DNA from 3 places in the Amycolatopsis sp. NPDC049253 genome. Region 1 is predicted to be linked to each of the others. Evidence: riboswitches for the same ligand, from Rfam matches in the RefSeq annotation. Region 1 holds a riboswitch; each other region holds the start of a gene.

Region 1 (3,266 bases):
TGGATCTGCACGCCGACGTGCTGAAGGTTCCCCATCATGGGTCGCGCTACTCGTTGCCCCGGTTCCTCGAGGCTGTGGGTGCGCGGGCGGCGATGATCAGCGTGGGCGCGGGCAACAGCTACGGCCATCCGGCGAAGTCCACAGTGGACGTGCTGGGGACGTTGGGTGTGCTAGTGACGCGGACCGATGTGGACGGTGACACGGCCGTGCTGCCCGATGCCGGCGGGCCGGCGGTGGCGCGCCGGGGTGAGCCACGCGGGCCGCCCCGCTAGGGGAGCGGCCCGCGGGCCCGGCGGTCAGAGGCCGAGGGCCTTGCTCACGGCCTCGGCCGACGGGGGCACGGTCGCCTTGGGGCCGATGCGGCCTTCGAGGGCGTCGAGCGTCTTGAGGCCGTCGCCGGTGATGAGCAGCACGGTCTCGGCGTCGGGGTCGATCTTGCCGGCTTCGATGAGCTTCTTCGCGGTCGCGACGGTGACGCCGCCGGCGGTCTCGGTGAAGATGCCCTCGGTGCGCGCGAGCAGCCGGATACCCTCCACGACCTCCTCGTCGCTCACGTCCTCGACCGCGCCACCGGTGCGGTTGACGACGTCGAGCACGTAGGGGCCGTCGGCGGGGTTGCCGATCGCGAGCGAGCGGGCGATGGTGTCGGGTTTCACGGGCTGGACCACGTCGTGGCCGGCGCGGAACGCGGCCGAGACGGGGGAGCAGCCGGTGGCCTGCGCGCCGAACACCTTGTAGGGGCTGGCTTCCACGAGGCCGAGCTGGCCGAGCTCGCGGAAACCCTTGTCCACCTTGGTCAGCTGTGAGCCCGACGCGATCGGCACCACGATCTGCTCCGGCAGGCGCCAGCCGAGCTGCTCGGCGACCTCGTAGCCGAGCGTCTTGGAGCCTTCGGAGTAGTACGGGCGCACGTTGACGTTGACGAACGCCCACGTCGGGTGCTCGCCGGCGAGCTCCGTGGCGAGGCGGTTGACGTCGTCGTAGTTGCCGTCGACGGCGATCAGGTCACCGTCGTAGACCGCGGTGGTGAGGATCTTGGCGCGCTCGAGCGACTTCGGGATCAGCACGACCGACCGCCAGCCGGCGCGGGCCGCGGCGGCGGCCGTCGCGTTGGCCAGGTTGCCGGTCGACGGACACGCGAGGACTTCGAAGCCGAACTCGCGGGCCGCGGCCAGCGCGACGGCGACCACACGGTCCTTGAAGGAGTGCGTGGGGTTGCCGGTGTCGTCCTTGACCCACAGGGACTTCAGGCCCAGGGCCTTGGCCAGCCGGTCGGCCTTCACCAGGCGGGTGGCGCCGGGTTCGGTGTTCGGGATCTCCTCGACGGTCGAGGGGACGGGAAGGAGCTTCTTGTAGCGCCAGATGTTCTTGGGGCCGGCCTCGATGTCTTCGCGGCGCACGCGGCCGAAGTCGTAGGCGACCTCGAGCGGTGAGAAGTCCTCCGCGGACACGAACTCCGGGGCGAGCGGCTGCCGGTGGCCCTCTTCCTTCGACACCAGTTCGACGGCCGGACCGAGGTCCAGGGTCTTCTTGGTGGAGGTCGTGCCGAGGGTAACGGTCATCGCGAGGTTCCTTTCCTCATCTGCCCCGCAAAAGCGGGCCGGAATTGGCACCGTGGTCGTCAGCTATCCCGCAAATTCGGGAAGACAGGCTGTACGCCGGTTGCCGGGGCTTCGTCGGGCCGTTCCCTCTGCCCCTCTGGATGAGCGGTGTTCAGTTGTCGGCGCGCCGTCGTGTTTCCGGTGGTGCCGGGCGCTGCCTCGGGTACACCGTACGACATGGCGATCACCTCGTGCCACGGTGGCGGCGCACATCACCGGAGCGGGCACGGGACCGGGCGGGTGAGAGGATGGCGGGGTGACCACCGCACCCGCGCCGCTCCACCTCGTCCTCGGTGAGGAAGAACTGCTCATCGAGCGGGCTGTCCGCGCGTCGCTGGACGCCGCGCGGGCCGTGGATTCGACGGCCGAGATGACGCGCAACCGGGTGTCCGAACTCACACCGCCCGTGCTCGCCGAGCTGGTGAGCCCCTCGCTGTTCAGCGAGGGGCGGGTCATCGTGCTCGACTCCGCGCAGGACATCTCGCAGGAGCTGGCGGACGCGGTGATGGCGTACCTCAAGGCGCCCGCCGACGGGATCGTGCTCGTGGTCGTGCACAACGGCGGCGGGCGCAGCAAGGCGGCCAAGGCGCTGCCCGCGGCGCTGAAAAAGGCGGGCGCGGAAATCACCGAGTGCCCGAAGCTGACGAAGCCCGCCGAGCGCGAGTCGTTCGTGCGCAACGAGGTGCGCCGGGTCGGGGGCAAGATCGACGCGGCGGGCGTGATGGCGCTGATGGACACCGTCGGCTCCGACCTGCGCGAGCTCTCCTCCGCGGCGACGCAGCTCGTCGCGGACACCGGCGGTGTGGTCGACGAGCAGGCCGTGCGCCGCTACCACACCGGCCGCGCCGACGTGACCGGCTTCGCCGTGGCGGAGAAGGCCGTGGGCGGCGACCGCGCGGCGGCCCTGGAGTCGCTGCGCTGGGCCATGCAGCTGGGCGTGCCGCACGTGCTGGTCGCCGACGCCCTCGCCGACGCGGTGCGCACGATCGCCCGCGTGTCCGCCGCCGGCCGCGGCAACCCGAACCAGATGGCGGGCGAGCTGGGCATGCCGCCGTGGAAGATCCGCAAGGCGCAGGGCCAGTCCCGCGGCTGGGGCCAGGACGGCCTCGCCACGGCGATGCGCGTGGTTGCCCGCCTGAACGCCGAGGTCAAGGGCGTGGCGGCCGATGCGGACTACGCCCTGGAACGCGCGGTCGTCGAGGTCGTCGCCGCCAAGGGCGAACGCTGACGCTGCTCGGCCGGGCGTAGTTCGGCCCGCTGCCCGGCGCGGCCGAGGCCGACGCTCGGAAAGCTGCGACGCGCCCGACGGTCGCTGCAGCGCGCGGTCACCCGGGCGGTCGCCGGGCCCGCCGCGATCCCGCCGCGATCCCGGCGGGCGGCTCGTGAGCAGCTTCTTGTCGCGCGGGATGGCCTGGGTGGTTGCTGGGCCTGCCGCGATCCCGCCGGGCGGCTCGTGAGCAGGTATTTGTCGTGCGGGATGGGGGGTTGCTGAGCACGTCGTGATCCCGCTGCGCGGTTCGTGAGCAGGTCCTTCCCGCGCGAGATGATCCGGGCGGTTGCCCGGTGCGTGCGCAGGCTTGGCATCAGCCCTCCGCCGGATGAGCGACTGTCGCCGGGGTTTCTCAGTGCACAGGGCTGCTGCTCGCCGGCGGACCCGGAGAACGC
Region 2 (3,266 bases), on a different contig from region 1:
AGTGGAACGTGTGGCGCGACAGCACCGGCACGAGCTGCTCACCGCGGCCCGTGCCGAGCGCGGTGCCGCCGTAGAGCGCGAACGGCACGTCGCTGCCGAGCTTGCCCGCGATGGCGGCCAGCTCGTCGCGCGTCACGTCGAGCTTCCACAGCGAAGCCAGGCCGACGAGCGTCGCCGCCGCGTCGGCGCTCCCGCCCGCCATGCCGCCGGCGACGGGAATGCCTTTGCGCAGCACGATCCGCACCTTCGGGTCGTCGCCCTCGGCGCGACCGGCGTAGGTGGACAGCTCCTGGGCCGCGCGCCAGGCGAGGTTGGTGGCGTCGGTGGGCACCGACCCCTCCCCCTCGCCGAAGACCTCGAGCCCCGGGTCGTCGGTGGCCGCGACGGTCACCTCGTCCGTGAGCGACAACGCCTGGAAGACGGTGACCAAGTCGTGGTAACCGTCGTCGCGCAGGTCACCGATGGCCAGGTGCAGGTTGACCTTGGCCGGGACCCGGACGGTGACTGGTGGTGGAACTACGGCGAGCACCCGTCAAGCCTACGTGGCCGGGCGCCTGGGCTCCCCACCAGGAGAAAACAGCCGTTCTCAGGACACCTGTCCCGACCTCTTGGACACGCCTTCGCTCCTCTCGGACCCCGCGTCCTACCGCAAGCAACCCCGATGCGGCGTTGGTTGCGGTCAACCAACGCCGCATCGGGGTGCGGTGGGCCTGGGGGTGAGACGAGCGGTCAGGCGGCGACGCTCTGCGCGGCCCGCACGGCCGGCGTCACGTGGGCGCCGCGGTCGGCGATCCACGCCAGCGCCGCGTCGGCCCGCTCGCCGCGGACGCCGATGCGGAAACGCGCGATCGGGGTGTCGCCGATGCGCGTGAGACCGCCGCCGATGGTGGCGACCTCCACGTCGAAGCGGCCGGCCGCCTCGGGCAGCAGGGCTCCGACCGACGCGAAGCCGATCAGCACGACGTCGGCGGACCGGTCGTACTTCGCGGCCTGCGCGCGGGCGGTCTCGATGGCCGGCAGCACCGCCTGCGCGGTCCAGCTGCCCGGCGAGGCGATGAGGTCGAGCACGTGACCGCGTTCGACGACCGCGCCGTCTTCGAGCACCGCGACGTCGTCGCAGACGCGGCGGACGACACCGGCGTCGGGGGTCGTCAGCAGCACGGTGGTGCCGAGCTCGGCGCGCGCCCGGTCGAGCACGGCGAGCACGGCGCCGGCCTCCTCGGGGGCGATGCCGGCGGTGGGGTCGTCGGCCAGCAGCACAGCCGGGCCGGCGGCGAGCGCCCTGGCCACGGCGACGCGGCGCAGCTGGCCGGGCGTGAGGTCGGCCGGCTTCTGCGCGGCCCGCGCGGTGAGGCCCACGAGGTCGAGCAGGTTGCCGACGCGGCTCTTGCGCTGCGGGCCGTCGACGCCGAGCTGCTCCAGCGGCGTGGCGATGTTGCCGGCGACGGTGCGCTCGGCGAGCAGCTCCGGCTTGGTGCCGACGACACCCAGCTGGCGGCGGACCTCACGCAGCCGGCGGCCGTCGAGCGCACCGGTGTTGAGGCCGTCGAGCCGCACGACACCGCGGTCCGGGCGCTCCTGCAAGGCGATGCAGCGGGCGAGCGTGGACTTGCCGGAGCCGGCGGGGCCCACCACGCCGAAGAGAGAGCCGGCCTGCACGTCGACGCTCACATCACGCAGCGCGGCGACCGGATTTCCGTTGAGGGGAAAGGACTTGGACACGTTTTCGACAGTGATCACGAAGAGCTCCAGGCATGAGGCGCAGCACCGTTTCCGGGCGCGCCGGGCGTCACCGAATCACCGTCCTTTTCGGACGGTGCGCAGAATTGCGGTAGAAAGGATCAGGCGATGACTGTGGAGCGTCGACACGCACATACCGTGCGGCGACCTTCATCGACGACGCGCCGCCGGGTCAACAGGAGCGGGCGGGCTACCCTCTGCATCGGAAACAGCCTCCATCGGTCCTGGCTGTAGCACCTGCCCCATGGGGAGTGGTTGCTGCGACTTCGGCGAGCCAGGTCTCTCAGTCGCTCGGGATGGACATTCTGAGTAAAGCCGATCCCATTGGGTGAACGCAAGCGCGTTGGTGCAGATCACACGAGTGGTGGTGCCCGGATACCGGGACACCCGCAGCCACATCGTGGACCCGAAAGCTCCGGCACCGAATGTCTTCCGCGCGGCTTTTCCGGCAGCCTATTCCACTGTGGACGCTGCTGATCCCTGGTGGAGCGGCGATTCCGGCGCGGGAATCTCCCGGCGGCGCACGCGTGGGTAAATGACGGTTCGGCAAGGTAGTTCGACACGGCGAGACACCCCGTCTTCCCAGCCGGACACCCACTCCGGTCCGCGAGCCGATTCCGGACGTCCGTCACATCGCAGATGATACGCGTGTATCGGATACAGTCGTACCACAACAGCGGAGGAGGACCGTGGCGCACCGGGTCGACCACGAGCAACGCCGGCGCGAGATCGCCACGGCGGTGTGGCGCATCGCGGCCGAACGCGGACTCGACTCCGTGAGCATGCGCGAGGTGGCCGCCGAGGCAGGCGTGTCGCTGCGGCTGGTGCAGTACTACTTCGAGACGAAGCACAACCTGCTCGTGCTCTCCCTGCGTTATCTGCACGAACGCGGCGAGCAGCGCACGCAGGCCCGCATCGCGGCGCAGGTCGACCAGAGCGTGCGCGGCGTGGTCCGGACGCTGCTCACCGAGCTGCTGCCGCTCGACGCCGAGCGCGAGCTGTCACTTCGCGTCCACCGCGCGTACTTCAGCCGCACCCACAGCGACCCGGCGCTGGCGAAGGTTTTCCTCCACGCCGAGACACCGATCGAGGACCTGCTCACCAGCCTGTTGCGCCGCGCGGCTCTCCCACCTGGCGTCCAGCCGCGGCAGGAAGCCAACCTGCTGGTCGCGGGCTTCACCGGCCTGGGTCTCGACGTCCTGCACGGCCGGTTCACCTCGCCCGAAGTCCTCGCGACGCTGGACTACCACCTGGCGCGGCTCTTTCAGGCTTGAGCCGCGAGCCGCACGAAGTCGTGCACGTCGAGCTGCTCGCCGCGCGTCTTCGGGTCGATGCCGGCCGCCACGAGGAGCTCACCCGCGCGATCCGCGGAACCGGCCCAGCCGGCGAGGGCCGCGCGCAGCGTCTTGCGGCGCTGGGAGAACGCGGCGTCCACGACCTCGAACAGCCGCTGCCGCTCGACACCCTCCACGGGAGTGCCGCGTTCGAAGGACACGAGCGACGAGTCGACGTTCGGCACCGGCCAG
Region 3 (3,266 bases), on a different contig from region 1:
CTGCTGGTCTCCACCATGGCGTCCGGCGACGTCCGCCCGTACGTGGGCGAGACCGACGTGACGCTGATGTACTCCGTGGTCGACATCGCGGGCCTCAACGCGGTGTCGAAGACCGTGCTGGGCAACGCGGCGGCAGCGATCGCCGCCATGGCCCGCCACCACGACACCGGCCGCGAAACCACCGATCGGCCCCTGGTCGCGGTGACGATGTTCGGCGTCACCACCCCCGCCGCCGACGAGGCCCGCGCCGAGCTGGAACGGCTCGGCTACGAGGTGCTCGTGTTCCACGCGACCGGCTCCGGTGGCCGGGCGATGGAGAAGCTCGTGACCGACGGCCTGCTCGCCGGTGTCCTCGACCTGACCACGACGGAGCTGGCTGACGAGCTCGTCGGCGGGGTGCTCTCCGCGGGCCCGCACCGGCTGGAGGCGGCCGGGCGCGCGGGCTTGCCGCAGGTGGTCAGCGTCGGCGCGCTCGACATGGTCAACTTCGGCCCGGCCGACACCGTGCCCGAGCGGTTCGCGGACCGGAACCTGCTGGTGCACAACCCGACCGTCACGCTGATGCGGACGACCCCGGAGGAATCCGCGGAGCTGGGCACGCTGCTCGGGCGCAAACTCCGCGCGGCACAAGGGCCCGTCTCGGTGTTCCTGCCGCTCGGCGGAGTGTCCGCTGTGGACGTTCCGGACGGTCCGTTCCACGACCCGGCGGCCGACGCCGAGCTGTTCGTCCACCTCACCGAAGCGCTGTCCGGTGGCACGGCGACCGTGACACGGCGCGAAGAAGCCATCAACGACACCGGGTTCGGCGCGGCCGCCGCGCGGGAACTGCACCGGCTCATCGGCGAAGGGAGGTCCTGACGTGGACCGCGAACGAGCGCTGGCCCGGCTCACCGCCGCGGTGGCGCAAGGCCGTCCGGTGATCGGCGGCGGCGCGGGCACCGGCCTGTCCGCCAAGGCCGCCGAGGCCGGCGGCATCGACCTGCTGATCATCTACAACTCCGGCCGCTACCGCATGGCCGGCCGCGGGTCGCTGGCCGGGCTGCTGGCCTACGGCGACGCCAACGGCATCGTCGTGGACATGGCGCGCGAGGTGCTCCCGGTCGTGCGCGACACGCCGGTGCTGGCCGGCGTCAACGGCACCGACCCGTTCCGGCTGATGGGCCCGTTCCTCGACGAGCTCAAGCGGATGGGGTTCGCCGGCGTGCAGAACTTCCCGACCGTCGGGCTGATCGACGGCGTGTTCCGCCAGAACCTCGAGGAGACCGGCATGGGCTACGGCCTGGAGGTCGACCTCGTCGCGCTGGCCCGCGAACGCGATCTGCTGACCGCGCCGTACGTGTTCGACCCCGAGCAGGCTGCCGACATGACCCGCGCGGGCGCCGACGTGCTCGTGCCGCACCTCGGGCTCACCACCAGCGGCACGATCGGCGCGCGGACGGCCGTCACGCTCGACGAGGCCGTCACCCGGGTGCAGGCGATGCACGACGCGGCCAAGCGGGTGAACCCGGACGTGCTCGTGCTGTGCCACGGCGGCCCGATCGCCGAACCCGCCGACGCGCAGTACGTGCTCGACCACACCGAGGGGATCGTCGGTTTCTTCGGCGCTTCCTCGATCGAACGGCTCCCGGCCGAGCGCGCGATCCGCGAGCAGACGGAGGCCTTCCACGCGCTGCGGCGGTGATCGCCGGTCTGTGAGCGCCGTCTCAGCTCACGGGACACCTCTGGCGCCACCGGGCGTCGTTCGGTTACCTTCATCAACAGGTCATGAGTGCCAGCGTTCAGCCCCGGCTTGCTGGCCGGCAACCCTCCTACCGCGGTGGGGTGCCCCGGGTGAAGACCGGGCCGGTCGCGTTGTGCGGCGGGCAAGCGCGGGCCCCTCGCCGGGGTCCCCCGGACTGCCGAGGAGGCACAGCCATGACACTCGCTCTGGACCGTACCGCTGAAAACTCCGAAACCGTTGCGGCGCAGGAGATTCCCGGCGTCGCGGGGGCGGCGCTGCGAGTGCCGCTGGTGACCGGCGGCGAGGTCGGCTACGCGAACCTCGACCACGCGGCGAGCGCGCCGTGTCTCGACGCGGTCCGCTCCGCCGTCGACGAGTTCCTGCCCTGGTACGCCAGCGTGCACCGCGGCGCGGGCTTCGCTTCGCAGGTGTCCACGCGCCTTTACGAGCGCACGCGCGACATCCTGCGCCGGTTCGTCGACGCGCGCGCCACCGACACAGTCGTGTTCACCCGCAACACCACGGATTCCTTCAACCTGCTGGCGCGATCGCTGCCGCGGCGCACGTCCGTGGTCGTGTTCGACACCGAGCACCACGCGGCCCTGCTGCCTTGGCGGGGCCCGAATGTGCGCCGCGTGCAGCTGCCGCGCACGCGCCTGGCCGCGGTGTCCGTTGTGGACGAAGCGCTCGCCGCCTGCCCCGAAGGGCCGCGGCTCGTGGTGGTGACCGGAGCGTCCAACGTGACCGGCGAGCTGCTGCCCGTGGCCGAGATCGCCGCCGTGGCCCGGAAACACGGCGCCCGCGTCGCGCTGGACGCCGCGCAGCTCGCACCGCACCGCCGGATCTCCCTGCGGGAGCTGGACGTCGACTACGTCGCCCTCTCGGGGCACAAGCTCTACGCGCCCTTCGGCGCCGGCGCGCTCATCGGCCGGTCCGACTGGCTGCGCGCCGCCGAGCCGTACCTCGCCGGCGGGGGCGCGACGAAGCTCGTGACCTCCGACGCGGTGGTGTGGAACACCGGGGCCGAGCGGCACGAGGCCGGCTCGCCGAACACCGTCGGCGTGTACGCGCTCGGCGTCGCGTGCGAGCGGCTGGCGGCGAACTGGGCCGCCGTGGGCGAGCACGAGGCCACGCTGCTGGAGCGGCTGCGCAAGGGCCTGGCCGGTGTGCCCGGTTGCGCCGAGCTGCGCCTGTTCGACGCGCCGGTGGACCGCGTGGGCACGGTGAGCTTCATCGTCGACGGCTTCGAACCCGGCTGGCTCGCCGCGGTCCTCTCGGCCGAGTACGGCGTCGGTGTGCGCGACGGCGCGTTCTGCGCCCACGTCGCCACCAAGCGCCTCATCGGCGCCTGCGGCCGCGACGGCCAGCAGGCCGTGCGCGTGAGCCTCGGCCTGGGCAGCACCGAGGAGCACGTGGACCGCCTCGTGCTCGCGCTGCGCCAGATCGTCGCCCGCGGCGCCCGCTGGGAGTACACGAAGGTCGACGGTCGCTGGGCGCCGGTGGGGGACCCGCGGGAGCTTCCGCCGTTCTGCGCCTGAGCCCGCTC

What was found. A riboswitch is a leader RNA that binds a small molecule or an ion and turns the genes downstream of it on or off. The one in region 1 is predicted to bind S-adenosylmethionine.
Region 2: another riboswitch for S-adenosylmethionine. It lies ahead of AB0K15_RS13650 (ATP-binding cassette domain-containing protein); the one in region 1 lies ahead of thrC (threonine synthase).
Region 3: another riboswitch for S-adenosylmethionine. It lies ahead of AB0K15_RS20420 (aminotransferase class V-fold PLP-dependent enzyme); the one in region 1 lies ahead of thrC (threonine synthase).

Annotation. Positions count from the first base shown of each region.
Region 1 is NZ_JBFAQX010000011.1:24,985-28,250, reverse strand. It holds partial or broken gene AB0K15_RS24705 (ComEC/Rec2 family competence protein) at 1-272, shown strand, start outside; gene thrC (threonine synthase) at 297-1,562, opposite strand; SAM riboswitch class I at 1,576-1,709, opposite strand; gene holA (DNA polymerase III subunit delta) at 1,858-2,829, shown strand.
Region 2 is NZ_JBFAQX010000005.1:92,626-95,891, forward strand. It holds gene AB0K15_RS13645 (4-(cytidine 5'-diphospho)-2-C-methyl-D-erythritol kinase) at 1-529, opposite strand, end outside; gene AB0K15_RS13650 (ATP-binding cassette domain-containing protein) at 730-1,740, opposite strand; SAM riboswitch class I at 1,937-2,043, opposite strand; gene AB0K15_RS13655 (TetR/AcrR family transcriptional regulator) at 2,430-3,014, shown strand; gene rsmA (16S rRNA (adenine(1518)-N(6)/adenine(1519)-N(6))-dimethyltransferase RsmA) at 3,005-3,266, opposite strand, start outside.
Region 3 is NZ_JBFAQX010000008.1:157,635-160,900, forward strand. It holds gene AB0K15_RS20410 (Tm-1-like ATP-binding domain-containing protein) at 1-858, shown strand, start outside; gene AB0K15_RS20415 (phosphoenolpyruvate hydrolase family protein) at 860-1,681, shown strand; SAM riboswitch class IV at 1,761-1,875, shown strand; gene AB0K15_RS20420 (aminotransferase class V-fold PLP-dependent enzyme) at 1,915-3,258, shown strand.